DNA from 3 places in the Pseudomonas sp. GW821-FHT12A04 genome. Region 3 is predicted to be linked to each of the others. Evidence: predicted binding sites of a transcription regulator. Region 3 holds the regulator's gene; each other region holds the start of a gene.
The links. Region 3 encodes FliA, which starts transcription of late flagellar genes. Its sites were predicted from a motif close to CTAAAGTTTNNNNNNNNNNNGCCGNTAA; they were not measured.

Region 1 (10,720 bases), on a different contig from region 3:
TCGTGGACGTGGAAGTAGTCTTTGAAGCCGGCGCCGACATCCGGGCAGGCGCTGTCGACGTTAATCGCGCCGCGCTGGTGCTTGAGGTCGTCGAGGTGCATCAGGCGAAAGTCCACGCTGAAGCGGGTTTGTTGTGTGTAATTGGGAACGGTGCCGTGCAGGTGCGAACCCGAGAACACCAGCATCTCGGCGGTGTTGCCGGCGATGCGCAGCTCAGAGGCGCTGTTGATCGCTTCGGTGGGCACCGGGTGCTGGCGTGCCTCTTCCTTGACGTTGTCCTTGGCGCGCTGGCGTTGCACGCCGATCCAGTCGGACAGGCTCCACTGCGCCGAGGTGTTTTTCACCGGGGCGTCGAAGTAGGCCGGGTTGATCATCATGGTCTGGTCAGGCTGGATCGTGTAGACCGGCATCCAGGTATTGATCTGGCAGTCGACACCGCCGTACCAGGTATCGCGATGGGGCTTGTAGGCGTAGCTGACGCCAGCGTGCAGGTAGTCATAGTTGGGTACGACACGGATGCGCGGGACGTCGAAAATGAACTCCTCGGGAGCGGCACCGATTTCGTCGGTGAAGCTGCGGATCAGCTCCTTGGCACGCAGGCTGTTGGTGAACTGGCCCTTGAGCCGAGTCACCAGCACCACGAACTCTTCCACCGGCATCAGTGTGTGCAGCGCCTGGTGGTTGATCTCGCCTTCGAAGGCCGCCGTGATGCTTTCCTGGGCAAAGGCACAGAGTTCTTTGGCGGCGCGTAACTGCGTGTTCAGGAAAATATCGCCCGCGTAAATGGCTTCTTTAAAGTCAGCTTTCTGTTGCAGCTGATTGATGTACAGATTCACGGTTCCTCTCCTGAATACATCGAGTGTCTTATGAGTCGGCACCACGCTGGCAAACTGAAGGGCTGCCGGACGAGTTGTGCGTCAATAAAGCGCAGCCCTTGAGTTCGCGAGCAAATGCCGTGCCGCTGGACGAAAAAATCCCGACGGGAAAACCCGCCGGGATGATGTGCTTCGAACTTGTACCCTGTGGGAGCGGGCCTGTCGGAACGCCGCACCGCCCCGTTCGGCTGCAGAGCAGTCCTCAATCCTGCTAGTGCGGTTTGAATGACCGAGTGCTGGGGCGGCTGCGCCACCCAGCGGGGGCAGGCCCCCTCGCCACAGTTGATCAGTGTGTCAGGTGATGACGGGGACTCAATAATCCTGCTGCTTGCGAAACGCCCAGCGCCCGGCGATCACGGTAAAGGTCGCGACCAGCGCCACCAGGATCCAGAAACCCTGCGGGTCATCCGCCAGCGGAATGCCGCCGACGTTCATGCCGAAGAAACCGGCGATGATGTTGATCGGCAGCGCCAGCACCGTCACCACCGTCAGGGTGAACAGCGTGCGGTTGGTCTGTTCGTTGATGTTGGCGGCGATCTCTTCCTGCAACAGCTTGATCCGCTCACCCAGCGCCGTGAGGTCGTTGATGATCAGCGCGAACTCCTCGGTGGATTTGCGCAGCTCCTTCACGTCTTCCTTTTGCAGCCATTGCGGTGGCCGGTTGAGCAGGCGCAGCAATGAGCCTGGCTCCAGCGCCAGCAGCCGTTGCAATCGCACCAGCACCCGGCGATTGGCGCCCAGTTCCGCGCGGTTGGTCGACAGGCGCGAGGACAGCAATTGGTCTTCGATCTGGTCCACGCTCTGACTGGTCTTGCGCACGATCTGGGTCAACACCTCACCCTGGTCGCGCAGCAAATGCACCAGCAGCTCCAGCGGGGAGCGAAAGCACTCCCGGGCCTTCACCGACGAGCGCAATTTGTCCACCGAGTGCAGCGGTTGCAGGCGGGCGCTGATGATCAATTGACTGCGGGCGCACACCCACAGGGTCGAGACATCCGACGAGACCATGTTGCTGAGGTTGAACACCACATCGTTGACCACTGCCAGCAGTGCGGAGTCGACATGCTCGATGCGCGTCGAACGCGAGCCTTCGTGCAGCGCTTCGAAAAATTCCTCGGGCAATTCCAGATGGCTTTTCATCCAGCGCTCGCACGCGGCATGGGCCAGGTTCAGGTGCAGCCAGAGAAATTGCTCATCGCTTTGCGGCTGTTGCAGGTACTGCAAGGCCTCGGCGGAATTGATTTCCCGACCGGCCTCACCGGGGCGAAAACTGAAACCGTAAAGCAGGCCGAACAGATCCGTGTCGCGATGGCTTTGATCGATGCTGTGGTTCATGAGGACTCGCAAGGGGAGGCGCCTGTCACGTGTTTTACAGGTTCACTTGAGCGGCATCATCGCAAACGGGAATGACGTTTTTGTGACAGAAAAACAACGCAAAAAATTGTTTTACCGGCGGTCGGGATTTTCTCAAGAACCGCTCTGGCTAGCCGATCACGCTTGGGTTAAGTTGCGCGCCGCAGGCCTCGGCCGGGACCGCAGACAGGGATGTCCGGACACTTTTCACGCCTTAACGGGCGTGCCCCATTCCTGTCATGAGTACTCTGCGATGCTTTTGCAAAAGTCCCTGAGAGCACAAATTCTCGCCCTGCTGAGCGGCAGCCTGCTGGCGATGCTGTTGATCGCCCTGGCGTGCTTTCACTTCCTGTCCAGCGGCGTGCAGAACTACGCCAATCTGATCGAAGGCCCGTTGCACACCTCGCAATTGATCGATGAAGCCAACCTGCAATTCAAGGTGCAGGTGCAGGAATGGAAAAACGTCCTGCTGCGCGGCAAGCAACCGGCTGACCTGAGCAAGTACTGGGGGCAATTCGAGGGGCGTCAGCGCGATGTGCAAAACATCCTCGGTGAGTTGGCCGCGCAGAAGGGTATCGAGCCGCAACTCAAGAGCCGCATCGAGCGCTTGCGTGACGAACATCGCCAATTGGGCGCGGCCTATCAGAAGGGGCGGGACGCGTTTGTGGCCGCCGGTGGTGACCCTGCGGCGGGCGACGCGGCGGTCAAGGGTGTGGACCGCGCAACCAGCGATCAGATGAGTGAACTGGTCAGCGAGTTGCGCAAGCAGGGCGCCGAGCAATCGACACTGATCAGCGCCAGTGCCGAGCGCACGGTGTTGCTGGGGCTGGTCGTGATGCTGGTTTCGGGGGTACTGATCGGCCTGCTGAGCCTGTGGCTGGTCAACCGCAACCTGGTCGAGCCGATCCGCAAACTGATCGAATACGTGGCGCAACTCAGCCAGGGGCGTATTGCCGAGCGCGTGGCCAGCACCCGTCAGGACGAGTTGGGCAAACTGGCGATGGCCGCCAACACCCTGCGCGATTTCCTCGCCGAAACCTTCAGCCGTTTGCAGCGCAGCGCGTCGGACCTGGACAGCGCCAGCGGTGAGTTGAACTCGATCGCCACCGTGATGGCCGGCGGCACCAACGAGCAGTTCAACCGCACCGATCAGGTGGCCACGGCGATGAACGAAATGTCCGCCACCGCACAGGAGGTGGCCCGGCATGCCGCCGAAGCCGCCCGGGCCGCCGACGATGCCGACCAGTCCGCCCAGCAGGGCGAAAAAGTCATGCAGGGCACCATCCACACCATCACCCAGATGCGCGGCGAAATCGCCAACACCGCCACGGTCATCCGCCAACTGGAAACCGACAGCGGACGCATCGGCAAGGTTCTGGAGGTGATTCGCGGGATCGCCGAACAGACCAACCTGCTGGCACTCAACGCGGCCATCGAAGCGGCCCGCGCCGGTGAGGCCGGACGCGGATTCGCTGTGGTGGCCGACGAAGTGCGAAGCCTGGCCCAGCGCACGGCGGCGTCGATCATCGAGATCAACCAGATCATCCAGACCGTGCAGACCGGTGCAATCGAAGCGGCCCAGGCGATTGAAAGCGGTCAGTCGCGCAGCGAACAGAGCGTGCAGCAAGTGACCGAGGCCGGCGCCATGCTCGAACGCATCACCCTGGCCGTGGAAGCCATCCGCGACATGAACCGCCAGATCGCCACTGCCGCCGAAGAACAGACCTCGGTGGCCGAAGACATCTCGCGCAACCTCACCGAGATCACCAGCATCGCCAGCACCAACCTGGACAACGTGCAGCGCACTGAAGCGGCCAGCACCAATCTGCACGGCTTGTCGGGACAGTTGAACGAGGTGACGGCGCGCCTGAGCGCTTGAATCCCGAAAACGCAAAAGCCGCACGATGTTCCCATCGTGCGGCTTTTGTCTGTTTGGGGATTACGTGTCCTGTTTGTTTTCCAGGACCTTGCCGTTGGAGGCATCGATGTCCACATCCCACTCGACGTTCTTGGCGTCACGCAGTTCAACTTCGTACTCGAAACCGTTGAAGTGGTTGTCCAGCTCGGTCTTGGTAATCGTTGCACCCGGATGCAGGTCCAGCGCGATCTTGTTCAAGTCTTCCAGTGGCTTGATCTTGCCGTCCTTGACCAGTTGCGGGATCTGATCGACTCGCACATCGGCCTGGGCCAGGCCGGCGGTGAGGGTCAGGGCTGCAGCGGTAAACAAAGCAGTCAGGGTCTTCATGGGCTTCTTTCCTTGGGTGATCTGTTTAAGTGAGATCAGGTTAGCCTGTGTAACTTAATCCACCCTTAAATCCCTCTACATGTCCTGCATCAACCCCTGTGGGAGCGTGGCTTGCCCGCGAAGGCGGAGTGTCAGTCAACGTTGATGTTGAAGCTGATGGCCCTATCGCGAGCAAGCTCGCTCCCACAGGTTTTTGTGCAATAGCGCATCAATACCCGTTGTTCTGTAGCACCTGCGCAACACTCGCCGCCGGGCGTTTATAGAACTTCAACAACTCACTGGCGCGATTGGTGAAAATGCCGTCGACTCCGGCGTCCATGACTTTCCGGTAGTCCACCGCATCGTCGATGGTGTAGACGTGCACCAGCAGGCCCTGGTCGTGGGTGTACTGGTTCATCCAGGGTTGCACCAGGTCCGAGTAACTCTGGTCGCCACCCTGGGTCAGTGCGGCGGACGGGCCGGTGCCGATGGCGCCCTGGGCCTTGGCGTAGTCGACCCAGTGCTGGAATTCGGCTTTGTCCTTCGGTTGCTGTTTGGCGTAGTAAGCGGCTTTGTCCTTTTCGCCGGACTCGGCAAATGTCACCTTGGACTGGGGTTCAATACTGCCTTCACCGACCCACAGCAGCAGGATCTTCGGCACCGTCGGCATCTCTTTTTGCAGCAGTTCGAGGCTGCTCTTCTCGAAAGTCTGCAGGACCACCTTGCCTTTGCCTTGGCCGACCGCCAGCTCGTTTTTTGCCAGTTTCGAAGCGGTCGGGCTCAGCCAGCCCCGGTCCTGAAGTTTTTCCTTGAGGTCGCGTTCGATGCCGGGGAACTGCTTGGGCTCCTTGGTCTCGATGTACAGGCCGGGCTTGTGCAGGCTGTTGCCCTCGGCGATGTCGATGATTTCATCAAGGGTCAGAATTTTCAGGCCCGCGAAGGCGGGACGTGCGCGATCCGGGTACGCGGCATTGAACCAGCTGCCCGCGTCCAGGGTTTTCAGTTCGGCCATGGTGAACGCATTGGCGGGGCTGTCCTTGCGCTCGGGGAATTTGCTGGCGACGTCGGTGGTGCGTTGCAGATTGTTGTCGTGCAGGGCAAACAGCACGCCATCCTTGCTGCGCTGCAGATCCAGTTCCAGGTAGTCGGCGCCCAGGTCGCGGGCAGTCTTGTAGGCGGCGGCGGTGGATTCCGGCGCATCGAACGATGCGCCGCGGTGGGCGATCACCGCTGGATGCGGAATGCCCAAGCGGGTGGCCAGTGCCGCGGGACCGGGTTCGCTGGCGGCCTGTGCGTGGCCGAGAGCGAGCAAGAGGCTCAGTAACAGGGCGCTTTTAGTAAAGGTTGCGGGCATGGTCGAGATCCTTTCGCAATAAGTGAGCGGTCCCTTTTAACAACTCATCGTTGCAGGCGCTATCACCAGACCGACACAAACCTGTCGAAAGCTGATTTTCGTCAGCGCTTTTGTGCGCCCGTTTGCAGTACGCTGAGGCCCTGCAATTTCCCCGGCAGAGGGAAACGCAGGCCCTGCGTGTAAACCAATGATCACCATTGCGGGGTTTACCATGCGCATCACTTCCCAGCTCATCTGCCAGGCTGCCGACCAGCTCAAAGGCTTCGTCGGCCTCAACCGCAAGACCGGGCACTACATCGTGCGCTTCAGCGAAGACTCGTTCGGCATGGACGTGGCGGACGACGGCATCATCCCTGTCAGCGAATTTGTCTGGGTCGCGGGGCCCGGGCAGGTCATGACGCTCAAGCGTGAGTTGATCCAGTTGCTGCTGGACCAGAACATCGATGACCGGATCAACATTACCGAGCCGTTGCGGGTGTACATGAACCGGCGGGAAGTGCCGGAGATTTCGGCGGTTCGCAGTCTGGTTCAGGGGGGAGTTTTTGCGGTGAATTGACGGGCTCCATCGCGAGCAAGCTCGCTCCCACAGTAGATCTTTGTCGCGCACAAATGTTGTGACCGACCGGGATCAAAATGTGGGAGCGAGCTTGCTCGCGATGGCGGCCTGAAGAACTCTAAATCAGTTACTGATCGAACCTGTAGGCCCGCTCAACCCTGCACACCCGCGTATGACACCGCGCATACCAGGTCGAGCGCCCACGCTCGCGAATCGCACTGTGCTCAGGATGATGCTTCCACGCCAGGACTGCCGCCTCACTGGCCCAGTACGATACGGTAATCCCAAGCCCATCCTCGCCCCGCGCCGATTCCACGCCGAGAAACCCCGGCTGTTCGCGGGCCAGTTCCAGCATCCGTTCGGCCGCTTCGGCGTAACCCTGGTCACCCTCGGTGCGCAGTGAAGTGAAGATCACCGCGTAATAAGGCACAGCTGGCGTATCGGCGATCATGACGAGCGCCCCGCACAGGCTTCGACAAAGGCGCCAACCAAAGGAGGCAATACGCCCTTGAGCGCCGCCCGCTCGGGCTGGAACAAGGTCGCGACAAAGAACGGATGACCGCTGAGTTCGACTGCCCGCAGTCCGTGTTCCGAATCGTGGCCGACGGCATGTAGTTCGCGCTTGAGCAACTCCCCTTCGAACTGCGGATTCACACCAAAACGACAGCGATAGCCTTCACGAATCTCGGTGCTTTCGTAGGCCTTGGCGAGCAACGAACCCTCAAGCAAATCAATCGTATCGACCGCTTCCACTAGCGCACACGACAGTGGCGTCAGCAGCGCCCGCGCGGCATCGGGATTTGTCTCGCCGTGTTCGGCATCCGACCAGCCCAGCACGTTTCGCGCATATTCCAGCACCGCGTGTTGAAAACCACCGCAGGTGCCGAGGAAAGGTCGCCGTTGTTCGCGGGCAAATCGAATCGCCAGCAATGCACCGTCCATGCTCCGGTAAGGGCTGGCCGGCACACACCAGAACCCGTCGAATGTGTGCAGCGGTGTCTCGACGTGGATGTCATCGGTGGCCAGCCATCGCCATTGCACGTTCGGGCCACTGTGTTCAGCGGCCATTTCGAGGGCGACGGGAATGGCCTGGTGGGCGGTGACTTGCGGGTCGTAGTCGCCGATCAGGGCGATGCGAATCGGGCGGGTTTCCATGTGGGGCCTCTGCACTTGTTGATTGCTGGTGCCCACTATAGATTGGCGCTCACGCACTCAATATTGGCGTTTTCCCAAGTGATCAATGCAGCAACGCACTATCGACTGGACTACCAGGACCTGGCCCTGATCCTCGCGCTGGTACGCGGCGGCTCTCTGGCTCGCGCTGCGCAACTGCTGAAGGTGGATGTTTCGACGGTGTTTCGAGCAGTGCGCCGGCTGGAGGGTGCACTGGGTCAGCAACTGTTCGAAAAAAGCCGCGCCGGGTACCTGCCCACCACTCTGGCGCAGTCCCTTGCTGAACAGGCCGAGCGCGCTGAACAGGCTCTGGAGGCGGCGCGCATTGGTGTGGAGCAGGGCGGAGAAGTGATCAGCGGCATCGTGCGCCTGACCTGTACCGATTCGGTCCTGCAAGGTTTGCTGTTGCCGGCGCTGGCGCAGTTCATGCCGAACTATCCGGCGCTGACTCTCGAACTGAGCACGTCCAATGATTTTGCCAACCTCAGCCGTCGGGATGCCGATATCGCCCTGCGCCTGACCCGCACGCCACCGGAGCATCTGGTGGGACGGCGGCTGGCGGACATTTCCTATCGCGTGTGTGCCAGCGAGCGATACCTGCAATCGGTCAATACCCCTGACCTGGCCTCATTGACCTGGATAGCCCCGGATGACTTCCTGCCTGATCACCCGACCGTTACCTGGCGTCGTCAAGCCTTGCCGGGGGTAACGCCGGGCTATCGCTGCAACAGCATGCTGTCGGTGACCGAGCTGGTCAGGGCCGGCCTGGGTGTAGCGGCGTTGCCGGATTTTTTGATCGGCGACGGATTACAGCCGCTGAGCGAACCCCTGCACGGATACGACACCGCGCTGTGGCTGCTGACCCGTCCCGACTGCCGTGCCTTGCGCTCAGTGGTTACCTTGTTCGATGAGTTGGGGCGGGCGCTGAAACTGCCGTGAACCTGTTCAGGTTCCTGGCTGAGGCTCACTAAAGCCTCAGTGCCAGTTTCATTCTGAAACACATCGTGCCGTTCAAATCAGAGCCATCGATCCTTCGACACCGCCGTCAAACTTGTCATTTATTGCAACTGATAGCAGGCCAGAAACATGTCCAGCGCGGAGTCTGCCACCTGGTGTTGTTCTTCGGGTGACAAGCCTGGTTTGCCCATGGAAATCTGCGGCCAGAAGGCAAACGACTTGAGCAGCCCCTGCACCTGTTGTGCGGCAAAATCAGGGGCAATAACTTTCAACCGACCATCGGCCTGAGCGGCACGAATCCAGACCGTCAGCCCTTCTTCGCGTTCGCCCATTCGCGCCACCATATCCTGCGCCCGCTCCGGGGAATGAATCGTCGCCGCTATCGCCACCCGCGCCAGGTCGAGAAAATTGTCATCGCCCAACATTTGCAGCTTGGCCATCAGCAATCCGCGCAATTGCTCACGCAACGGCAGGTCGGGACGGTAGGCCGTTTCCTGTTCTGCCGTCACCCGGGTCCATAATTGATTGAGGATCTCGGCGAACAACTCTTCCTTGCTGGGAAAGTGGTTGTACACCGTGCGCTTCGACACACCGGCAGTGGCAGCAATCTTGTCCATGCTGGTGATCTCGAAACCGTTGTCACGGAATTCGTTGATCGCGGCATGAATGATCGCTTGGCGTTTTCGGTCGGTGAGGCGCTGTGGAGCTGTCATAAGTACGCTTCGGCAGGAAAAAGGGGAGAATTACACTCGGTAGTTTACTTGTCATCGACTTTGATGCAACCTAGAAACTACACTGTGCAGTGTAATGTTTTGTTAACCCTGCCCAGCAAAAATAGAAAGTCCGGCTGATGCGTGCGTGCTTTGGCCATTTATCGTCCAAAAACGGAAAGTCGCGTCATGCGCGGTTTTTCTGGAGTCATTCAGTCATGGCCAATTCAAACTCCCCGGCGGACAACGCCTCCACACCTGAAGCATCCCGACAGGCTCAAGGGCAGTATCAAAACTTTACGCCGGTTCAACGTTTAAGCTTTGGCAAAACCATGGGTGTCCTTTGGAACGTGCTGTTCCACAAACCGCAAAACACCCGCCCGAGCGCGCCCGTCCCGGTGCAAGCCCTGACTCAAGCCGCGCTGATCGCAGCGCCGAACCACAGCGTCTATCGCCTGGGCCACTCCACGGTGTTGCTCAAGTTGCGCGATAAATTCTGGATCACCGACCCGGTCTTCGCCGAGCGTGCCTCGCCCGTACAATGGGCTGGCCCCAAGCGTTTCCACCAGCCACCGATCAGCCTGGAAGAATTGCCACCGATCGAAGCGGTGATCCTGTCCCACGACCACTACGATCACCTGGATCATCAGGCCGTGCTCAAGCTCGCGGACAAGACCAAACACTTCCTTACCCCGCTGGGCGTAGGCGACACCCTGATCAAGTGGGGCATCGACGCGAGCAAAGTCCGCCAGCTGGATTGGTGGCAAGGCACGGAAGTCGATGGCATCCAGTTCATCGCCACCCCGTCGCAGCACTTTTCCGGCCGCGGCCTGTTCGACAGCAACAGTACCCTCTGGGCCTCGTGGGTGATGATCGACGGCGACACGCGCCTCTTCTTCAGCGGCGACAGCGGCTACTTCGACGGCTTCAAACGCATCGGCGAACAGTACGGTCCATTCGACCTGACCCTGATGGAAACCGGTGCCTACAACGTCGACTGGCCACACGTGCACATGCAACCCGAACAAACCCTGCAAGCCCACCTCGACCTCAAGGGCCGCTGGCTACTGCCAATCCACAACGGTACGTTCGATCTGTCGATGCACGCCTGGTACGAACCCTTCGACCGTATCCTGGCCCTGGCCTGGGAACGCAACGTATCGATCACCACGCCGCAGATGGGCGAGGCGTTCAACCTGATGCATCCGCAGCGTGGTAGGGCGTGGTGGTTGGCGGTGGAAGGGGAGAGTGATCGGGTGGTGGCTCATAACGCGTAGAGTGATGGGCCCTGTAGGAGCGAGCTTGCTCGCGATGGACGTTAACGATAACGCGTGCTGTCTGAATGATCGCGTTGTCCAGATGTTTTTCGCGAGCAAGCTCGCTCCTACAAGGGGCCATTTATCGTCAGTCAGTGAGTTGGCTCACTCCACCATCGCAAAATCCGCCCGCCCAACCGGATTTGGCGTAGAGCCTTTGACGTTCATCCCTCGACCCGGCGCAAACCCCGGGAAGAACACC
Region 2 (10,720 bases), on a different contig from region 3:
ATTGCCGGACGGTGCAACACTGGTGTTGCAGGCCGGGAAACGTACCTTGTCACTGAAAGCGGACGATCTTGAACACTACAAGGGTGAACGTGGTCGTCGTGGCAACAAGTTGCCGCGTGGCTTCCAGAGGGTCGATGCGCTGCTCGTCGAAAACCTCAATTAGGCGACTTAGAAGCGCCGAACTACGAATTAACCCGTAGTTCGGCGCTTTGCGCTGGAGTCGGAACGCATATTCACGGATGATATGGCCTTTCAAGCGCCGGCATTGCCGCGCGTTCTTCATATTTATTGAGTATTTTCACTGTGGTCAGCCTTTTAGCGACCACCTGGATGGGACGATGACTGCTCTGCGCCTTCCTTTTATTCTTTTGCTCGCCGGCGTTCTTGGCCTGGCGGGTTGCAGCGTTCACCAGCCGGTGTCGTTGTATCAACTGGACGCTGGTAGTCCGGTACAGCCCGCACAGAACGCGGGCATGGCGGTATTGTTGGGGCCGGTCACCGTGGCCGACTACCTGCAACGCGAAACCCTGTTGCAGCGTCAGCCGGATGGCAGCCTGCAAGCCTCGACCGACGGTCGTTGGGCTGGCAGCCTTTCGTCGGATATCGATCAGCTACTGCTGCGCCAGGTCGCGGGTCGCCTGGACAGCCAGCGCGTTGTGCTGGCCCCGGCGACATTGGGCTTCACCCCGGACGTTCAGGTACTGCTGACCATCACGCGCCTGGATTCGGGTGAAAAACAACCGGCGATCCTCGACGCGCAATGGCGCCTGATCGACCGTCGCGGGCAGGTCCGCGACAACCGCATCATCCATTTGCAGGAACAGCATGCCGGTACCACGGCAGCTCAGGTCCAGGCACAGGGTGTGTTGTTGCAACGCCTGGCCGAACAACTGTCGGTGGCGCTCAAGCCCCTGGCCAATCAGCCGCCGATCGCCGAAGCCCCACGCAAGCCGGCAGCCAAGGCGGCAGCACCTGCGGTAGAACAGGAAAAGCAGCCGAAGATCCCGATGGCCGCGCCTATTCGTACGGATATGGAAGTGTTCCGCTTCTAAGTGTGGACTGAATCCATACAAAGCCCGCATTGATGCGGGCTTTGTTGTTTTTACAGGTTGGAGATATCTAGCGCCTGTTCTGGCCTCATCGCGAGCAAGCTCGCTCCCACAGGGGATCTTCAGTGAGCACACCCTTGGGCTAACCCGGATCAAGTGTGGGAGCGAGCTTGCTCGCGATGAGGCCAAAACAGGCAACAAAAAAGCCCGCAGACGATCACTCATCTGCGGGCTTCTTCATATCGAGGTTAAGGCTTAAGCGCGACGCTCATGCATCCGCGCCAGTTGCCGTTCAAGCATCGACGGATACGGCTCCATCAACCGCTCTACGCAGCATGCACCTTCAGGGCTGGCGATCGGGCGGATCCGTGCACGTTGGCGGATCAACACGTCGTCACTGATCTTGCGCTCCACCAGCAGCAGGTTGCGGCTGTGTTGCGACAGGGCTAGGGCGTCCTGGGCAGGGTCGGTCAGCAGCAAATCGATCTGGCTCAGGCCAAACAGTTCGTCGCCCAGGGTCAGCCCCAGCTGCAATTGCAGGGTGATGCCACTGTCCGCGACTTCGATCTGCAACTGGTGGCCCAGGGCCCGCAGCAGCTCGCCACAGCAAATGGCGTTGGTCAGGTAATCGTCGCCGCTGTCTTCGGTGTGGAACAGCATCAGCGTGCTGCCATCGTTCAAGGTCTCTACTTCGCCCTGATACAGGGAAGCTGCCTGGTCTAGGCAATCGCGATAGCGCTCGAGCAGTTCTTCAAGACGCGCCCGCGGCAGGCGTCGCAGTTGCTCCTGGGAGCCCAGTTGCACCGCCAGCACCGCGCTGTGTTGCGGCACGCTCGGCGTGGCTTTGCGAATCACCGGTTGTGGGGTGCTGTCCAGCGACTCGTCGCGCAGATCGGCGAACGGGTCTTCGTCATCGTCGTCTTCAACGGTGCTGACGATCTGTCGTGGCGCTGGTTTGAGCGCCGCTACCGGGCGGCTCTCGTCGAAACTCGGATCGCGCAGGTTACGGACTTCGAAGGCCGGGTCGGCCTCGTCATCCATGTCGTCGAACTCCGGTTCCGGTTCTGGCACAGGGGCGGGCTCCGGGGCGAAGTTGGCGTGCAGCTGGCGCGCCAGGTCGCCGATTTCGTCCTGGCGGTCGGTGGCCGGGGTGAATTCATCGATATTGCGCAGCCACACCCGCAATTGCAGCAGCGGCGTGGAGAGATAACGCCCCATGCGCAGGCTCAGGGCCAGGGACAGGGCGAGTAGGATTGCACTCAGAATGCCCATGCTTTGCAGGCTGATGGTCATCGGCTGCTGGAACTGGTCCATGTCCAGGCTGATGCGCAATTGCCCGGCAGTCACGTCCTGGAAGGTGATCTTGCTTTGGTACATGCCCTCGGCTTCGCCCAGCAGGCCATGCTTGGGGCGCTGGCCGGATTCGGCGAGGATGCGGTTGTCCGGGCTGTAGATGGCGGCGTGGGCCACCAGCTTGTTCTTGGTCAGGTTGTTGAGCAGCACGTTCAGGCTGAGGATGTCGTTGGACACCAACAGCTCGGTGGCCGAGGTGGCCGTCTGCGTAGTCAGGCTTTCGCCCAGCGCATCCGCCTGCTCGTGCATGGCCTGCTTGAACTGCAGGCCCATCACACCGGCATAGATGACCAGGGCCAGGGCGACCAGGATCACGTTATGGCTGGCGATGCGCAATGCAATCGGTACACGGCGGTGGCGCAGTGCCCGGAAGATCAGCAGGAAGAAGTTGTCGGTTTTTACTGGCGTGGGCCGGTTCACTTGAGCTCGGCTCTTTTGTCCGTGAAGTTGACGCGCAGTATAGCGACAGGCCCTAGACCGTCAAAGCGCTCACGGTGCCCGATGGTCACTGAAAGTGGGTAGAATGCGGTTTTTTTCCACTTGCGGGGGTGCGCCTTGCGCGAAATCGTCCTGATAAACATCACGGGAGTCGACCGTCCGGGTCTGACTGCGGCCATTACCGGCGTTCTGGCCCAGGGTGGTGTGAACATTCTCGACATCGGTCAGGCGGTGATCCACGACACTTTGTCGTTCGGCATCCTGGTTGAAATTCCCGACACCGAGCAAGGCAAGTCCGTGCTCAAGGACATCTTGTTCAAGGGCTATGAACTCGATCAACAAGTGCGTTTCACGCCGGTGTCCGAACAGGATTACCAGCAGTGGGTCGGCAATCAGGGCAAAAAGCGCCACATTGTGACCCTGTTGACCCGCAAGGTGACAGCCGGGCAGTTGCAGGCCGTGAGCTCGATCACCGCCAAATATGGCCTGAATATTGACCACATCGATCGCCTGTCCGGGCGCATGCCGCTGGACACCCCGGCCGACAAGGGCAAGGGCTGCATCGAGTTTTCCGTGCGTGGCGAGGCGGCTGATCCGCAGGCGCTGCGTGCCGAATTCCTCAGCGTCGCCCAGGAACTGAACGTCGACATCGCCTTCCAGGAAGATTCGCTGTTCCGTCGCAACCGTCGCCTGGCGGTGTTCGACATGGATTCAACGCTGATCGAAGCCGAAGTGATCGATGAGCTGGCCAAGGCGGCCGGCGTCGGCGACAAAGTGTCGGAAATCACCGAGCGGGCAATGGCCGGTGAGCTGGATTTCCGCGCCAGCTTCAAGGAGCGCCTGGCCTTGCTCAAAGGTCTGGACGTCAATGTGCTGGACTCCATCGGTGCCTCGCTGCGCCTGACCGAAGGCGCCGAAACCCTGTTCGCCGAACTCAAGCGCCTGGGCTACAAGACCGCGATTCTGTCGGGCGGCTTCACCTACTTCGCCAAGCAATTGCAGGCCAAACTGGGTATCGACTACGTGTTCGCCAACGAGCTTGAAGTGGTCGACGGCAAAGTCACCGGCGTGGCGGTCGAGCCGATTGTCGATGCACAGCGCAAGGCGGATTTGCTGAAGGAACTGGCACACAAGGAAGGCTTGCGCCTGGAGCAGACCATTGCGGTCGGCGATGGTGCGAATGACTTGCCGATGCTGGCGATTGCCGGGTTGGGCGTGGCGTTCCGGGCCAAGCCGCTGGTCAAGCAGTCGGCCAAGCAGGCGATTTCCACATTGGGGCTGGATGGTGTGCTCTACCTGCTGGGTTTCCGCGATCGCGACGGCCAGCTGTAACACCGCAAAACAACTGTAGGAGCGAGCTCGCTCGCGATGAGCGGCGAGGCGACGCGGGCATTCAGATTGCCCGCGTCATCGTTAACGCCCATCGCGAGCAGGCTCGCTCCTACAGGTATGTGCGTTGATCAGGCCTTCGGTGCGCCCATGCCCTGACCCATCTGCACCGCTGTACCGGCGGTCATTTCTTCAGCCCACTTCACCTGATCCGGCCCGAACAGCACGACGGCGGTCGAACCCAGTTTGAACCGACCCAGTTCCGCACCTTTTTCCAGGTGGATCGGCGCGCGTGCGGCTTCGTCGTAACGGAAGGTTTTCAGCTCGCGCTTCGGCGGTGTCACCAGACCGGCCCACACGGTTTCAATCGAAGCCACAATCATCGCACCCACCAGTACCACAGCCATCGGGCCGCGTTCGGTGTCGAAAATGCACGCCACGCGCTCGTTGCGGGCAAACAATTCCGGAACGTTTTCAGCAGTGGTCTGGTTGACCGAGAACAGACGGCCCGGGATGTAGACCATCTCGCGCAGGGTGCCGGCCAGGGGCATGTGCACGCGGTGGTAGTCCTTCGGCGACAGGTAGATGGTCGCGAAGTCGCCACCCATGAACGGCGCAGCGTTTGCCGCATCGCCACCCAACAGTTCCAGCACGCTGAAGCTGTGGCCCTTGGCCTGGAACACGCGGCCGTGCTCGATCGGGCCGAGCTGGCTGATCGCGCCGTCGGCGGGGCTGAGGATCGCGCCCGGGGTTTCGTCCAGCGGACGGGCGCCGTCTTTCAGTGCGCGGGTGAAGAACGCGTTGAAGTGCTCATAGGCGGTCAGGTCTTCGACCAGCGCCTGGGACATGTCCACCTGATAACGCTTGGCGAACCAGGCGGTAAAGGCATTCTTGAACCAGCGCACGCGGCATTCGGCGATGCAGCCGGCCAGTCGCGAGAGCAAGTTGTGGGGCAGCAGGTACTGGCCGAGGAGAAACAGACGCTTGTTCATTAACGGTCCTTAAAAATCTTAAATTTCTACCGGGGTATCGGGATGATTGCCCCATTCGCCCCAGGAGCCGGCGTAGCCTTTGACCCGCGGATAACCGAGAGCCTTGGCCACCAGATAGGTGAAACCAGAACGATGATGTGTCTGGCAGTGGGTAATCACTTCTTTGTCTTTGCTGATCCCGAGTTGTTCGAGGATCTGCGGCATGTCGGTGCGGATGCGCAGCTGGCGTGCCCGATCCATGCCAGCGGTCCATTCGAAATTGATCGCGCCGGGAATGTGTCCGCCCTTGGCTGCCAGGACTTTCTCGCCGGAGTACTCCAGCGGCCCGCGCGCATCCCAGATTGCCAGGTCGGCGGCGCCGAGACGGCTTTGCAGGTATTCGCGGGTGGCGGTGGGTTCATCGTGCAAGGTCAGTGGAACCGGGCCGCCCACCGGTGGCGGGACCTGGATCGACATGGGCGAACCTTCCGCCAGCCAGGCCGGCAGGCCGCCATCTATATAGTGGTACTTGCTGTGGCCGATGACATCCAGCAGCCAGATGAAGCGTCCGGCCCAACCGCCGCCTTCGTCGTCATACACCACGTAGACCGCATCGGGGTTGTGCCCCAGCTCACCAAACAGCGTTTCGAGTGCTGCCTGCGGGGGCATCAGCCCCGGGGCGGGGGCCTGGCCGAGCTGCGTACGCTTTGGATCGACAAAGCGCGCGCCGGGAATGTGCCCTTCGGTGTAGCGGGCGGCACTGGTCAAGTCCACCAGAATCAGTTCGCGGGCGTCGAGGCGAGGGAGCAAGTCGCTCGGCTCGATCACCAGCGGCAAGCCAGAGAAGTCAGACATGTGAGGTCTCCAGAGCACAAAAGGGAGGATTGTAACGCAGCTTATTGGCCACGGTGGCTAAAGCTGTGCAGGGCTTTCTCGATGCACTGTGCGGTTTTGCCGAAGGCCTGTACGGAAATTTCCGAAAACGGCCCGCCGCCTTGATCCGCCACGACGATCATGATCACCCGGCCATTGTTGATCAGCGAACGCAGCAGCAAGTGTTCACCGCTGAACTGCGAGCGCAGGCTATTGGGCAACATGGCCGAGAATTGCGCGTTGTTGGCAGGCGTCAGGCGCACCTGGGCCTGCTGCGCGAGCAGGCGTTGCAACACGTTGCTCTGGCTGACCACGAAATTCAACCCGGCCGCTTCCTTCGGCAGGCCAGCCGTCTGGTGCACGCGCAGGTTGGCGTGGGTGCGATCGGCCATCAGGATCATCACCCGGCGCATGCCGCAGGCCACGAGGGCGTCACGGGCGGCGATGGTCAGGTGCATGGCGTTGGTGAAACGGCTCGGCTCGACCAGCAATTCGGCGCATTGCTTGCGCCACTTCGCCAGGTCTTCGGCGGTAGGTGCCGCTGCCGGCAGCAAGCCTGCGTGGACACGGTTCATGCCCCACGGCCAGATCAGCGACTCGGCAGGGTGCCAGAGGTCGGGCATGGCGTGTTGGCGTGCGCTGTTGGCGGCTTGCTGGTGCAATTGCTGCTGCAGTTCGTCCATCGGCATTTGCAGGTAAAGGCTGGTCAGGTACTGCCAGCGCTCGCTGTGGGGGCTGTCCCAGGCGTGTTGCGCCGACAGCGCCAGCCCATTGGCCAGCAGCACTGTATTGGCCGGTTGATTGAGCCAGCGGCGCAGGGTCGGATCGTCGTCAAGGCGATTCTGCTGGCGCAGTGGATGGTCGCTGTCACGGGCGATGCGCAGGACTTTCACCAGTTCCCGCTGCTCGGTGAGCAGCAATCGATAGCCTTGCTGCACCCAGATCGGCAAGCGCCAGACTTCCACCAGCGCCAGGCCGATATCCAGCAGGCGTACGCCAAACAGTTGCTGCTCGACTTTGCGTGCCGACTCGCCTTTATGGATGACCCGCAGCTCCCAGTCTTCGAGCAGTTTCGGATGGGTCAGTGCCAGCGGCCACAGGGGCGAAAGAAACAGCAGGCTGCCCCAGTGGATGTCCTGCCACAGGCGCGCCAGGCGGCTGGCAAAAAAACCGTTGGCCTGTTGCGTGGCGTGCTGGCTGATCATCTGCAACTGACGCAGGGCTTTGGGAATCTCGAGCTCGGGTTCGGCGGGTAGCCGCGCGAGCAGCTCTTCGGTGCGCGTCAAACCGAGGCGGTTGATTGCAATTTCAAGGTTTTCCGCAGGCTCGGTCATGCTGCCATGGGTATGCCGGTTGGCTTCGCGAATCACGCTCAAGGCCAGGGCCGGGCTGCCTTGCATGAGGTCGGCGATGTCGCGCAGCGAGCTGCGATTGTCGCGGATGGCCTTGCAGACACGGTCATGGCTGGCTTGCGGGACGGGAAGACGTACGCCATCGAGCAGCTTGACCCAGCCTTCGAGGGTCGTTGGTTTTGGCGTTGGAACGTTCGTTTCGTTAACCATGGTGGGAGGCGATCATCGTCAACATTACCTGTGCCCGGATGGGGTCAAATTAGCTTTTCGCCTGAACGGGCTATAGTCTGGCGCAGTTTTGCCGATAAGTAGAAGAAGAGATTTTTTAACTTCCGAATATGACCTTGAACCCGACTCAGTAAGTGCTCTCCTAACCTATGGCTAAAATTATCGGCATCATCGTCGTATTCGCGAGCGTGCTCGGCGGATACGTGCTTTCCCACGGCAAGATTGCCGCCCTGATACAACCTTTCGAGGTCATGATCATTGGCGGTGCTGCCCTCGGCGCCTTCTTGCAGGCCAACCCCGGCTACATGACGATGCACGTGCTCAAGAAGTCCCTGAGCATGTTCAGTTCACGTTTCAACCACGCCTTCTACCTTGAAGTGCTGGGCCTGATCTACGAGATCCTCAACAAGAGCCGCCGCGAAGGCATGATGGCCATCGAAGGCGACATCGAAGATGCCGCTGCGAGTCCGATCTTCGCGAAGTACCCGACGGTACTCAAGGACGAGCGCATGACCGCGTTCATCTGCGATTACCTGCGCATCATGTCTTCCGGCAACATGGCTCCCCACGAGCTGGAAGGCCTGTTCGACATGGAGCTGTTCAGCCTCAAGGAAGACCTCGAACACCCATCCCACGCGGTCAACGGCATCGCCGACGCCATGCCCGGTTTCGGTATCGTCGCGGCGGTACTGGGTATCGTGGTGACCATGGCTTCGCTGGGTGAAGGCGACCAGAAGTCCATCGGCCTGCACGTAGGTGCGGCACTGGTGGGTACCTTCTTCGGTATTCTCGCCGCCTACGGCTTCTTCGGCCCGCTGGCCCATTCCCTGGCCCATGATGCCAAGGAAGAGCTGAACGTCTACGAGGCCATCAAGGCCTCGCTGGTGGCTTCGGCTTCCGGCATGCCGCCATCGCTGGCCGTGGAGTTCGGGCGCAAGGTCCTGTATCCGGCGCATCGTCCAAGCTTCGCCGAGCTGGAACAAGCGGTTCGCGGTCGTTAAGCCATGGAAAATAACCAGCCGATAATCATCAAGCGCGTCAAGCGCATCGCCGGTGGGCATCACGGGGGCGCCTGGAAAATCGCCTTCGCCGACTTCGCCACGGCGATGATGGCGTTCTTCCTGGTGTTGTGGCTGTTGTCCACCGCCACGCCGGAACAGAAAATTGCCATCGCCGGTTACTTCAAGGACCCGATCGGCTTTTCCGAAAGTGGCACGCCCTACATCATCGATCTGGGCGGCACGCCGACCCTGGCGCCGGAAAACACTCTCAACCCCGAGGTGAAGTCCCAGCCGCAGCCGGACAAGGTCACCATCGATACCGATCAGGTCGAAGGCATGGCCGAGCAGGTCGAAAAAGAGCGCCTCGAGCTGTTGCTGCAAGAACTGCAGAACAAGGTCGAAGAAAACCCGCAGATGCAGAAGTTCAAGGATCAGATCCTGTTCGAAATCACGCCGGACGGCCTGCGAATCCAGATCATGGACGCGGAAAACCGCCCGATGTTCGATTCAGGTTCAGCACGCTTGAAGCCGTATTTCGAAGACATCCTGCTGGCCATGGCCGACACCATCAAGGCGGTGCCGAACAAGATCAGTATCAGCGGCCACACCGATGCCAAGCCATACACCGGCACCGGTGATTTCGGTAACTGGGAACTGTCGGCCAACCGTGCCAACGCCGCACGGCGTGCGCTGGTGGCGGGCAGCTATCCGGATGCGCAGGTGGCGCGCGTGGTCGGTTATGCCTCGTCGGCCCTGTTCGATCGCGAGCATCCGTTCAACCCGGTGAACCGTCGTATCGACATCGTCGTCCTGACCAAGAAAGCACAGCGTGCCATCGAAGGTTCGCAAGGTGCTGAACCTGCTCCTGATGCACCGCAAGGTTCGGCTGCGCCGGGAGCCGCACCGGCTGCACCGGTCGACCCGAACGCGCTGCCGGCGGACAAGGAACCGCTGCCGGCTCACGAGCTTCGTGAACGGTTGAACCTGTTCGATGATCCAGCGCCGAAAACGGGTGGCCCCGGTGCTCCGGCCGTGAAGCAGTGATTTCCCTGCCATAGATCTCGCGCGGAAGACAAATGCCCGCATCTAGCGATACGGGCATTTTTTCAGCAGGGTGCACTGTGTGTGAATGCGGACTCTATAAAAATATAAGTTATTTATTGGCTGAAGTGAAATCTATCTTAAAGTTTCCACCTATTAATCCAGGTTTGTCCTCACTATCGTCAGCGCTTTCATAACAAACAAACCGGCCTTCAAAGTTTTTATCGCTAATGTCAGTAATAAATATTTCCCCTCGTTGTGCACTCCACGGCCAATCGTTCGGAAACCCCGCGCTGGGCTCAAATCTAATAACCCCTGGGTGAGATTTTAAATCATGACGGCCTAATCCCCAGGTTGCCGGGATTATAAACACAATGTAGTCGCTATTTTGGGATGAAGCGTTAATGTAGCGATGCTCCGGATTGCTATCGCCATACAAAAAATATGACTCGAATGTGCGTTCTGCGTGTACCAGTCGCATCACTGCAGCTACCTTCCCGTTCATTGGTTGTTTATCGTGCTTCTGATCTGGTTTTTTAATATTCATATATAGGTTCTCGGTGTTGAAGGCGTCAGCCAGGCTGGCTGTGATCAGTCAACCTCAGCTCGTAAAACCTCAGAGAAGAAAGCGCGGTGAATTGTCGGGGTTATCGCTCCATCCGAACTTTTCAAGTGCTCAGCCTCAGGCAATATGGTCAGTGTTTTTTTTGCTTTGATCTACTGTCATATCTGACAGGTTTTTAGAGCTAAGGATAATAAGCAATAGCTTTAGTTTGCTCATTGGCTCTAAGTGATTTTCTTTGATTGAATAAAAGGCTTCGATTTTGCGGCAGTTTCATGACTCAAGTAACTAAAAGGTGAAGGCTCGTTTTGCAGTGCCAAAAAACCATATCTGGCGATATGGTTTTTTAGGTGGGCAACTCAGAAGCCACGAATAATCCTGGACTTGAGATCCGTGTGGAATCGATCAGCGTTAGTCCTGTTAACGCTACGCACCGACTCGCTACCGGTCACCGAATCCAGTGACATCGAGCGCTTGAGCATCGACTCGTTGCGATAGGCATCGATGAAGAACTCGATGTCCC
Region 3 (10,720 bases):
CTGCTGGTGGCGACGTTGTTGCGCCTGGCGTTGAACGTGGCTTCGACTCGGGTGGTGATGCTCCACGGCCAGGACGGTCATGCGGCGGCCGGCAAGGTGATCCAGGCCTTCGGCGAGGTGGTGATCGGCGGTAACTACGTGGTCGGTATCGTGGTCTTCGCGATTTTGATGATCATCAACTTCGTCGTGGTGACCAAGGGCGCGGGGCGGATTTCCGAGGTGAGCGCGCGTTTCACCCTCGATGCGATGCCCGGCAAGCAAATGGCGATCGACGCCGACCTCAACGCCGGCCTGATCGATCAGGCCCAGGCCAAGGCCCGTCGTTCGGAAGTGGCCCAGGAAGCCGAGTTCTACGGCTCCATGGACGGTGCCAGCAAATTCGTCCGCGGTGACGCCATCGCCGGCCTGTTGATCCTGTTCATCAACCTGATCGGCGGCATGGCGGTCGGTATCTTCCAACACGGCATGACCTTCGGCGACGCCGGCAAGGTGTATGCGCTGCTGACCATCGGTGACGGTTTGGTGGCGCAATTGCCATCACTGTTGTTATCGACAGCAGCGGCAATCATGGTGACCCGTGCGTCCGGTTCGGAAGACATGGGCAAGCAAATCAATCGCCAGATGTTCGCCTCGCCCAAGGCGCTGGCGGTGGCAGCCGGTTTGATGGCGGTCATGGGCCTGGTGCCCGGCATGCCGCACTTCTCGTTCCTGAGCATGGCGGCCCTGGCGGCCGGTGGCGCTTACCTGTTCTGGAAGAAGCAGAACGTGGCCAAGGTTCACGCCCTGCAAGAGGTCAAGCGCCAGCAGGAGTTGCTGCCGTCGCCGGCCCGCGCCCAGGAAACCAAGGAGCTTGGCTGGGATGACGTGACGCCGATCGACATGATCGGCCTGGAGGTGGGTTATCGCCTGATTCCGCTGGTGGACCGCAACCAGGGCGGCCAGTTGCTGGCGCGAATCAAGGGCGTGCGCAAGAAGCTGTCCCAGGATCTGGGCTTCCTGATGCCCACGGTGCATATCCGCGACAACCTCGACCTGGCGCCGAGTGCCTATCGCCTGACCCTCATGGGAGTGATCCTGGCCGAAGCGGAGATTTACCCGGATCGCGAACTGGCGATCAACCCGGGGCAGGTCTACGGCACGCTCAACGGCATTACCGCCAAAGATCCGGCTTTCGGCCTGGAGGCGGTCTGGATCGAAATCAGCCAGCGCGCCCAGGCGCAATCCCTCGGTTATACGGTGGTCGATGCCAGTACAGTAGTGGCTACTCACTTGAACCAGATACTCTACAAGCATTCCAGTGAGCTGATCGGTCACGAAGAAGTGCAGCAACTCATGCAATTGCTGGCCAAAAGCTCGCCGAAACTGGCCGAGGAGCTGGTGCCGGGCGTGGTTTCGCTGTCGCAGTTGCTCAAGGTGCTGCAAGCACTGTTGGCCGAACAAGTGCCTGTTCGCGATATCCGCAGTATTGCCGAGGCGATCGCCAACAATGCCGCCAAGAGTCAAGATACCGCCGCGCTGGTGGCTGCCGTGCGGGTTGGCGTATCCCGCGCAATCGTCCAAAGCATTGTAGGTACTGAGTCGGAGCTGCCAGTTATCACGCTGGAGCCAAGGTTGGAACAGATATTGCTCAATAGTCTGCAAAAGGCAGGACAAGGCTCGGAAGAGGGCGTTCTGCTGGAGCCAAGCATGGCTGAGAAGCTGCAACGTTCGTTGATCGACGCGGCGCAGCGTCAGGAGATGCAAGGTCAGCCGGTGATTCTGCTGGTGGCCGGTCCGGTTCGCGCGATGCTCTCGCGATTTGGCCGGCTCGCAGTCCCGGGTTTGCATGTGTTGGCTTACCAGGAAATCCCTGACAACAAGCAAGTGACCATCGTTGCGACAGTAGGGCCCAACGGCTGAGGTAGTGGTTTATGCAAGTTAAGCGTTTTTTCGCCGCCGATATGCGTCAGGCCATGAAGCTGGTTCGCGATGAGTTGGGCGCTGATGCCGCCATCATTGGCAACCGCCGGATCGCCGGGGGGGTCGAACTGACAGCTGCGCTGGATTACAAGTTGTCGGCGCTGGCGCCGCGGGTTCCGAACATGGAACTCGAAGACGAATTGCGCAAGACTCAGTCGCGGATCGTCACCGCCCAGGCCGAATTGAGCCTGCGTGGCGATGGCGAGAGCGACAATGCAACCAATCGCCAACTGTTCGCCGGATTGCCGTTGACTGCCGCCGAGCCTCTGATCGAGCCGACCTACGCCGAACCCCGTCGCCCCGCGCCGGCCGCTGCGCCAGCGTCCGGTGGCGTGGACCCGCGCGCGTTCGACTCGATGCGTTTCGAGCTCAACAGCCTGCGCGAACTCATGGAAGTACAACTCGGCTCCCTGGCCTGGAATCAGCTGCAAGGCAGCCGTCCGGACCAGGCCAACCTCTGGCGTCGCCTGCAACGTATCGGCCTGTCTGGCCCGCTGTCGCGCGACCTGCTGGCAATGATCACCGAAATCGAAGAGCCTCGTCAGGCCTGGCGTATGTTGCTGGCGCACCTGGCGCGCATGATCGTTACTCCGGAAGTCGAGCCGCTGGAAGAGGGTGGAGTGATCGCCATGGTCGGCCCTGCCGGCATGGGCAAGACCACCACCCTGGCCAAGCTGGCCGCCCGTTACGTGCTCAAGTACGGCGCGCAGAACATTGCGTTGGTGAGCATGGACAGCTTCCGCATCGGCGCCCAGGAACAGCTCAAGACCCTGGGGCGCATTCTCAATGTGTCGGTGACCCACGTCGATCCCGGCCAGTCCCTGGTGCAGGCCCTGGAGCCGTTGCTGCGCAAACGCGTGGTGCTGATCGATACCGCGGGCCTGCAGGCCAGCGATCCGGCGCTGCGCATGCAGCTCGAAAGCCTGGCCGGTCGCGGCATCAAATCAAAAAATTATCTGGTCCTGGCAACCACCAGCCAGAAACAGGTTCTAACGGCCGCGTATCACAGTTACAAGCGCTGCGGGCTCTCCGGCTGCATTCTGACTAAACTGGATGAAACGGCTAGTCTGGGTGAGGTGTTGAGCCTTGCCATCAGCCATGAACTGCCGGTGGCTTACCTGACCGATGGCCCGCGGATCCCGGATGATTTGCATCTGCCGCGCCGTCATCAATTGGTCAGCCGCGCCGTGAGCGTGCAAATGCAGGAAGAACCCAGCGAAGAAGCCATGGCTGACATGTTCGCTGACATCTACCACAGCCCGACCAAGCAGGTTGGCTGAGGTAATAATGAACAGTTTTTGTACCTACATCGATGGTCTGCCATGCATTGTTCCGTTTGTGAACGCGCAGCCAGTAATGTGGCCTCCGTCTATGCAAGACAAGGTAAAGAAATAACATGGGCAGCATGCATCCCGTACAGGTGATCGCGGTGACCGGCGGCAAAGGTGGCGTCGGGAAAACTAATGTGTCAGTGAACTTGTCCCTGGCTTTGGCCGAACTTGGCCGGCGCGTCATGCTGTTGGACGCCGACCTGGGACTGGCGAACGTCGACGTTCTGCTGGGCCTGACACCCAAACGTACCCTGGCCGACGTGATCGAGGGCCGCTGCGAACTGCGCGATGTATTGCTGCAGGGACCCGGCGGCATCCGTATCGTTCCGGCCGCATCCGGCACTCAGAGCATGGTGCATCTGAGCCCCGCGCAACACGCCGGCCTGATCCAGGCCTTCAGTGATATCGGCGATAACCTCGACGTACTGGTGATCGACACCGCTGCGGGCATTGGTGACTCGGTAGTCAGTTTCGTCCGCGCAGCCCAGGAAGTGCTGCTGGTGGTGTGCGACGAGCCGACCTCGATCACCGATGCCTACGCCTTGATCAAGTTGCTCAATCGCGACTACGGCATGAACCGCTTCCGCGTCCTGGCCAACATGGCCCAGAGCCCGCAGGAAGGACGCAACCTGTTCGCCAAGTTGACCAAGGTCACGGATCGCTTCCTCGACGTCGCCCTGCAATACGTCGGTGCGGTGCCTTACGACGAAAGCGTGCGCAAGGCCGTGCAGAAGCAGCGCGCCGTCTACGAGGCCTTTCCGCGTTCCAAGTGCTCGCTGGCATTCAAGGCCATCGCGCAGAAGGTTGATACCTGGCCGCTGCCTGCCAACCCGCGCGGGCACCTGGAGTTTTTCGTCGAGCGCCTCGTGCAGCAGACAGCAGGACCTGTTCTATGACAGCCAGCGGCTACAACCTCTACAAGAAGTCGGCACGTGATGCGCAGTACGAGCTGATCGAGCGTTACGCGCCGCTGGTTAAACGCATTGCCTACCACTTGCTGGCGCGTTTACCGGCCAGTGTCCAGGTCGAAGACCTGATCCAGGCCGGGATGATTGGCCTGCTTGAAGTGTCGACCAAATATGACGCCGGCAAAGGCGCCAGTTTCGAGACGTACGCGGGCATACGAATCCGCGGCGCCATGCTCGATGAAGTGCGCAAGGGGGACTGGGCGCCACGTTCGGTCCACCGCAATACGCGCATGGTCAGCGATGCCATTCGCTCGATTGAAGCTAAAACCGGCCGTGACGCTAAAGATCACGAAGTTGCGGCCGAACTCCAATTGAGTCTCGACGATTACTACGGGATTTTGAACGACACCCTGGGCAGCCGGCTGTTCAGTTTCGACGACCTGTTGCAGGACGGCGAACACGAAGGGCTGCACGAGGATGGCGCGAGTGCTCATGTCGAGCCGTCACGCGACCTGGAGGATGAACGCTTCCAGGCTGCGCTGGCGGATGCGATTGCCAATTTGCCGGAGCGTGAGCGACTGGTGTTGGCGCTGTACTACGACGAAGAGTTGAATCTCAAGGAAATCGGTGAGGTCCTGGGGGTCAGCGAATCTCGGGTCAGCCAGTTACACAGCCAGTGCGCGGCCCGTTTACGGGGGCGTTTGGGGGAGTGGCGAGCGCGCTGAAGGCAGTGTGGGGACACTGCGAACGAGGCCGGTGTGGTGTTGAACTGCGCCGGTCGCGATCTGTTGTGCTCCAGACAGTCATTGAGTGCTTTGCCGGATTGATTGAAATGGCGTGTCCAGGTGCTGGGCGCGTTTAAGACTGCTTGGAGGTCGAATTGGACAAGAACATGAAAATCCTCATCGTTGATGACTTCTCAACGATGCGGCGGATCATCAAGAACCTGCTGCGTGACCTTGGGTTCACCAACACCGTCGAGGCCGACGATGGCACTACCGCCATCCCGGTGCTCAACAGCGGAAGCATCGACTTTCTGGTAACGGACTGGAACATGCCTGGCATGACCGGTATCGATCTGCTGCGCCACGTGCGTGCCGATGAAAAGCTCAAGCACCTGCCGGTGCTGATGGTGACCGCTGAAGCCAAGCGCGAGCAGATCATCGAAGCGGCCCAGGCCGGCGTTAACGGCTATGTGGTCAAGCCCTTCACGGCCCAGGCGTTGAAAGAAAAAATCGAGAAGATTTTCGAACGCATCGGTTGATGAGTGCGCCACGGGGGAGCTATGGGCAATAACGAAACTTCATTGGGCGATTTTGAATCGACCCTGAAAAAACACGCCGTCGAATTGGTCGAGAGCCTTGAAAAAGGCAAGTTCGGCGACGCGGTGCAATTGATCCATGAGCTCAACCAGACCCGTGACCGCGGCCTGTATCAGGAAGTGGGCAAGCTCACCCGCGAACTGCATAGCGCGATCGTCAATTTCCAGATTGACCCGCACATGCCGCAGGCCGAAGAAGTGTCGCAGATCACCGACGCCACCGAGCGCCTGGGGTATGTGGTCAAGCTGACCGAGGCTGCGGCCAACCGCACCATGGATCTGGTGGAAAGTGCCACGCCGCTGGTCAATGGCCTGGCCGATGAAGCCAAGGTGTTGAGCGCGGACTGGGGGCGCTTCATGCGTCGCGAAGTCGGCGCCGAAGAGTTTCGTGAACTGGCCCGGCGGGTCGACGGGTTCCTGACGCGCAGCGGCACGGACAATCGCGCGGTGTCGGGCAACCTGAACGACATCCTGCTCGCCCAGGATTACCAGGACCTCACAGGCCAGGTGATCAAGCGTGTGACCCAGTTGGTCACCGAAGTTGAAAGCAACCTGCTCAAGCTCGTGCTGATGGCCAGTCAGGTGGACCGCTTTGCGGGCATCGAACATGACCGTGAAGCGATGCTTGCTGAAAAAGATCCACAAAAACATCTCTCTCAGGGTGAAGGTCCGCAGATTCATGCCGATAAAAGAGAAGACGTTGTGTCCGGTCAGGACGATGTGGACGATTTGCTATCCAGCCTAGGGTTTTAGAATTTTAGGCATTTTAGGTTTTTAGACCTTTAGGAGCACCCCCTTAATGAGCTTCGGCGCCGATGAAGAGATCCTTCAGGATTTCCTGGTTGAGGCCGGCGAGATTCTAGAGCAACTGTCCGAGCAACTGGTCGAGCTGGAAAGCCGCCCGGATGATGCGGATTTGCTCAATGCAATTTTTCGCGGTTTTCACACTGTAAAAGGAGGCGCCGGCTTCCTCCAGCTCAACGAACTGGTGGAGTGTTGCCACATCGCCGAGAACGTGTTCGACATCCTGCGCAAGGGTGAGCGTCGCGTCGACTCGGAACTGATGGACGTGGTTCTCGAAGCGCTGGACGCGGTGAACAGCATGTTCAGCGAAGTCCGCGAACGCAGCCCGATCACGGCCGCGACACCGGAACTGCTCGCGGCACTGGCCCGTCTGGCCGAGCCGCAATCGGCTGACGAGGCGGCTGCCGCACCTGTCGTCGCCGTGGTCCAAGCGCCTGTGGCTGAAAGCGAGTCGGGCGATATCACCGACAATGAATTCGAACAACTGCTGGACTCGCTGAACGCCGTCAAGGCCCAGGCCGAGGCCCCGGCGGCTGTTCCAGCGCCTGCCGGCAATGCCGCTGGCAGCGACGAAATCACCGATGCCGAGTTCGAGTCGTTGCTCGATCAACTGCACGGTAAAGGCCAGTTCGCCGTTGACGCGGTGGTCCCGGCACCGGCTGCGCCAGAAGCCCCGAAAGCGGCTGGCGACAGTTCCGATATTACTGACGACGAATTCGAAGCACTGCTCGACCAGCTGCACGGCAAGGGTAATTTTGCTGTCGAGGCGCTGGAGTCGGCCATTGCTTCTGTGCCTGCACCCGCGGCACCAAGCGCGGTGGCGGCCGGCAGCGATCTGATTTCCGATCACGAGTTCGAAGCGCTGCTCGACGAATTGCACGGCAAAGGCAAGTTCACTGAAGTGGGCGCGACGGTTGGAACGGCAACCGGCGCCAACGCCTCGGTTGCGGCACCTGCCGCCAAGGCAGCCGCGCCGAAACCGGTGGCCAGGGCCCCCGAGCCAAAAACCGAAGCGCCGGCCCCGGCAACTGCTACACCGGCATCGTCCCGTGCCCCGGCCGCGCCACCGGCGGAAAAGCCGGCGAGCGAAGCCGAGACCACGGTACGTGTCGATACCGCGCGTCTGGACGAGATCATGAACATGGTCGGCGAGTTGGTGCTGGTGCGTAACCGCCTGGTCCGCCTGGGCCTCAACAGCGGCGACGAAGCCATGTCCAAGGCCGTGTCGAACCTCGACGTGGTCACCGCCGACTTGCAAACCGCAGTCATGAAGACCCGGATGCAACCGATCAAGAAAGTCTTCGGGCGCTTCCCGCGCCTGGTTCGCGACTTGGCCCGCCAGCTCAAGAAAGAGATCAACCTGGAGCTGGTCGGCGAAGAAACCGACCTCGACAAGAACCTCGTCGAGGCCCTGGCCGACCCGCTGGTCCACTTGGTGCGCAACGCGGTTGACCACGGCATCGAGTCGCCGGAAGAACGCGAAGCCTCGGGCAAGGCCCGGGGTGGCAAGGTGATCCTGGCGGCGGAGCAGGAAGGCGACCACATCCTGCTGTCGATCTCCGACGACGGCAAGGGCATGGACCCGAACGTGCTGCGTTCCATCGCGGTAAAACGCGGTGTGATGGACAAGGACGCCGCCGATCGCCTGAGCGACACCGAATGCTACAACCTGATCTTCGCCCCGGGTTTCTCGACCAAGACCGAGATTTCCGACGTATCGGGTCGTGGCGTGGGCATGGACGTGGTGAAAACCAAGATTTCCCAGCTCAACGGCTCGATCAACATCTACTCGGCCAAGGGCCAGGGTTCGAAGATCGTCATCAAGGTGCCGCTGACCCTGGCGATCATGCCGACGCTGATGGTCATGCTCGGTAACCAGGCGTTCGCGTTCCCGCTGGTGAACGTCAACGAGATCTTCCACCTCGACCTGTCGACCACCAACGTCGTGGACGGCCAGGAAGTGGTGATCGTGCGGGACAAGGCGCTGCCATTGTTCTATCTCAAACGCTGGCTGGTCAGCTCCGCCGCTCACGAAGAGCAGCGCGAGGGCCATGTGGTGATCCTTTCGGTGGGCACGCAGCGGATCGGCTTTGTCGTCGATCAACTGGTGGGCCAGGAAGAAGTAGTCATCAAGCCATTGGGCAAAATGCTCCAGGGAACCCCGGGCATGTCCGGCGCCACCATCACCGGTGACGGCCGCATCGCGCTGATTCTCGATGTTCCGAGCATGCTCAAGCGTTACGCCACACGGCGTATTTGATTCTGGTGGAGCGAGGCGCCTGGCCTCGCTCCATCTAATGGAGTGTTTATGGCAGTCAAAGTCCTGGTGGTGGACGATTCGGGTTTTTTCCGCCGCCGCGTCTCGGAAATTCTTTCAGCGGATTCCAATATCCAGGTCGTCGGCACGGCGACCAACGGCAAAGAGGCGATCGATCAGGCGCTGGCCCTCAAGCCGGATGTGATCACCATGGACTACGAGATGCCGATGATGGACGGCATCACCGCCGTGCGGCACATCATGCAACGCTGCCCGACCCCGGTCCTGATGTTCTCCTCGCTGACCCACGAAGGCGCCCGGGTCACCCTCGATGCGCTGGATGCCGGCGCGGTGGACTTCCTGCCGAAGAATTTCGAAGACATCTCGCGCAACCCCGAGAAGGTCAAGCAACTGTTGTGCGAGAAGATCCTGAGCATCTCGCGCAGCAATCGTCGCGTCAGCACTTACAGCGCTCCGGCCCCTGTGACCGCACTTGCTCCAACAGCTGCGCCTTCGAGCGTCGGCAGTTACGGCAGCAGCGCGCCCGTGCGTCCGGCACCGATCCCTGCGCGTACGCATGCGGCCACTGCGTCGTCGCCCGCGCCGAAACGCAAAGCCTTCAAACTGGTGGCCATCGGTACGTCCACCGGCGGCCCGGTCGCCCTGCAGCGAGTGTTGACTCAATTGCCGGCCAACTTCCCGGCCCCGATCGTGCTGGTTCAACACATGCCGGCGGCCTTCACCAAGGCCTTCGCCGAACGCCTGGACAAGCTCTGCCGCATCAGCGTCAAGGAAGCCGAGGATGGCGATATCCTGCGTCCGGGCCTGGCGCTACTGGCACCGGGTGGCAAACAGATGATGATCGACGGCCGCGGCGCGGTGAAAATCCTCCCGGGTGACGAGCGTCTCAATTACAAGCCGTGCGTGGACATCACCTTCGGTTCGGCAGCCAAGACCTACGGTGACAAAGTTCTGGCGGTGGTCCTGACCGGCATGGGCGCCGACGGCCGCGAAGGCGCGCGCCTGCTCAAGCAGGGCGGCAGTTCGATCTGGGCCCAGGACGAAGCCAGTTGCGTGATCTACGGCATGCCGATGGCCATCGTCAAAGCCGAGCTCGCCGACGCGGTGTACAGCCTGGACGACATTGGCAAGCACCTGGTCGAGGCCTGTATCTGATGGATGTTCTAAGCCTGATTGGCATCATCATGGCCTTTGTCGCGATCATCGGCGGCAACTACCTTGAAGGCGGTCACCTCGGCGCCCTGGCCAACGGCCCGGCAGCGCTGATCGTGCTCGGCGGCACCATTGGCGCCGCGCTACTGCAATCGCCGATGAGTGCCTTCAAGCGTGCCATGCAGATCCTCGCCTGGATCCTGTTCCCGCCCCGTGTCGATCTGGCCGGTGGCATCGACCGCGTGGTGAACTGGAGCCTGACCGCCCGCAAGGAAGGCCTGCTGGGCCTTGAAGGCATCGCCGACGCCGAGCCGGACAACTACGCACGCAAAGGCCTGCAACTGCTGGTTGACGGCGCCGAGCCGGAAGCGATCCGCAGCATTCTGGAAGTGGACTTCTACACCCAGGAAAGCCGCGACATCGAAGCGGCCAAAGTCTTCGAAAGCATGGGCGGTTACGCGCCGACCATCGGCATCATCGGTGCGGTCATGGGCCTGATTCATGTCATGGGCAACCTCGCTGATCCATCGCAACTGGGCAGCGGTATTGCCGTGGCGTTCGTCGCCACTATCTACGGTGTGGCCAGTGCCAACCTGGTGCTGCTGCCGATTGCCGCCAAACTCAAATCCATCGCGTTACGTCAGTCGCGTTATCGCGAGATGTTGCTGGAAGGGCTCCTGTCGATCGCCGAAGGTGAAAACCCTCGCTCCATTGAGTTGAAGCTTCAGGGCTTCATGGATTAAGGGAATAAGCTCATGGCCCGTCGTCGACATCAGGAAGAACACGTTAACCACGAGCGCTGGCTGGTGTCCTACGCGGACTTCATCACCTTGCTGTTCGCCTTTTTCGTGGTGATGTACTCCATCTCGTCGATCAACGAAGGCAAGTACAAGGTCATTTCCGAGGCATTGATCGGGGTCTTTACCGACTCCGACCGTTCGATCAAGCCGATCCTCATCGGTGACGA

Region 1: AC1RS8_RS14520 (methyl-accepting chemotaxis protein) is a predicted target of FliA. The motif match lies at 2,342-2,369, and genes of this name have one in related genera.
Region 2: motA (flagellar motor stator protein MotA) is a predicted target of FliA. The motif match lies at 7,646-7,673, and genes of this name have one in related genera.

The regions. Positions count from the first base shown of each region.
Region 1 is NZ_JBXAQZ010000008.1:155,880-166,599, forward strand. Features, by position in the region: gene AC1RS8_RS14510 (hypothetical protein) at 1-836, opposite strand, end outside; gene AC1RS8_RS14515 (transporter) at 1,188-2,210, opposite strand; gene AC1RS8_RS14520 (methyl-accepting chemotaxis protein) at 2,482-4,107, shown strand; gene AC1RS8_RS14525 (PepSY domain-containing protein) at 4,168-4,473, opposite strand; gene AC1RS8_RS14530 (glycerophosphodiester phosphodiesterase) at 4,682-5,806, opposite strand; gene AC1RS8_RS14535 (DUF2025 family protein) at 6,018-6,362, shown strand; gene AC1RS8_RS14540 (antibiotic biosynthesis monooxygenase family protein) at 6,490-6,813, opposite strand; gene AC1RS8_RS14545 (CTP synthase C-terminal region-related (seleno)protein) at 6,810-7,517, opposite strand; gene AC1RS8_RS14550 (LysR family transcriptional regulator) at 7,533-8,474, shown strand; gene AC1RS8_RS14555 (TetR/AcrR family transcriptional regulator) at 8,594-9,205, opposite strand; gene AC1RS8_RS14560 (MBL fold metallo-hydrolase) at 9,421-10,479, shown strand; gene AC1RS8_RS14565 (helix-turn-helix domain-containing protein) at 10,624-10,720, opposite strand, start outside.
Region 2 is NZ_JBXAQZ010000001.1:202,611-213,330, reverse strand. Features, by position in the region: gene parC (DNA topoisomerase IV subunit A) at 1-163, shown strand, start outside; gene AC1RS8_RS00905 (PqiC family protein) at 339-1,052, shown strand; gene AC1RS8_RS00900 (AhpA/YtjB family protein) at 1,305-2,822, opposite strand; gene serB (phosphoserine phosphatase SerB) at 2,958-4,172, shown strand; gene asd (archaetidylserine decarboxylase) at 4,301-5,161, opposite strand; gene rhdA (thiosulfate sulfurtransferase) at 5,180-5,995, opposite strand; gene AC1RS8_RS00880 (HDOD domain-containing protein) at 6,037-7,575, opposite strand; gene motA (flagellar motor stator protein MotA) at 7,743-8,594, shown strand; gene motB (flagellar motor protein MotB) at 8,598-9,638, shown strand; gene AC1RS8_RS00865 (hypothetical protein) at 9,748-10,182, opposite strand; gene AC1RS8_RS00860 (toll/interleukin-1 receptor domain-containing protein) at 10,557-10,720, opposite strand, start outside.
Region 3 is NZ_JBXAQZ010000013.1:184,125-194,844, forward strand. Features, by position in the region: gene flhA (flagellar biosynthesis protein FlhA) at 1-1,899, shown strand, start outside; gene flhF (flagellar biosynthesis GTPase FlhF) at 1,911-3,239, shown strand; gene fleN (flagellar synthesis regulator FleN) at 3,356-4,186, shown strand; gene fliA (RNA polymerase sigma factor FliA) at 4,183-4,923, shown strand; gene AC1RS8_RS21120 (chemotaxis response regulator CheY) at 5,091-5,462, shown strand; gene AC1RS8_RS21125 (protein phosphatase CheZ) at 5,484-6,272, shown strand; gene AC1RS8_RS21130 (chemotaxis protein CheA) at 6,319-8,583, shown strand; gene AC1RS8_RS21135 (protein-glutamate methylesterase/protein-glutamine glutaminase) at 8,632-9,756, shown strand; gene AC1RS8_RS21140 (flagellar motor protein) at 9,756-10,496, shown strand; gene motD (flagellar motor protein MotD) at 10,509-10,720, shown strand, end outside.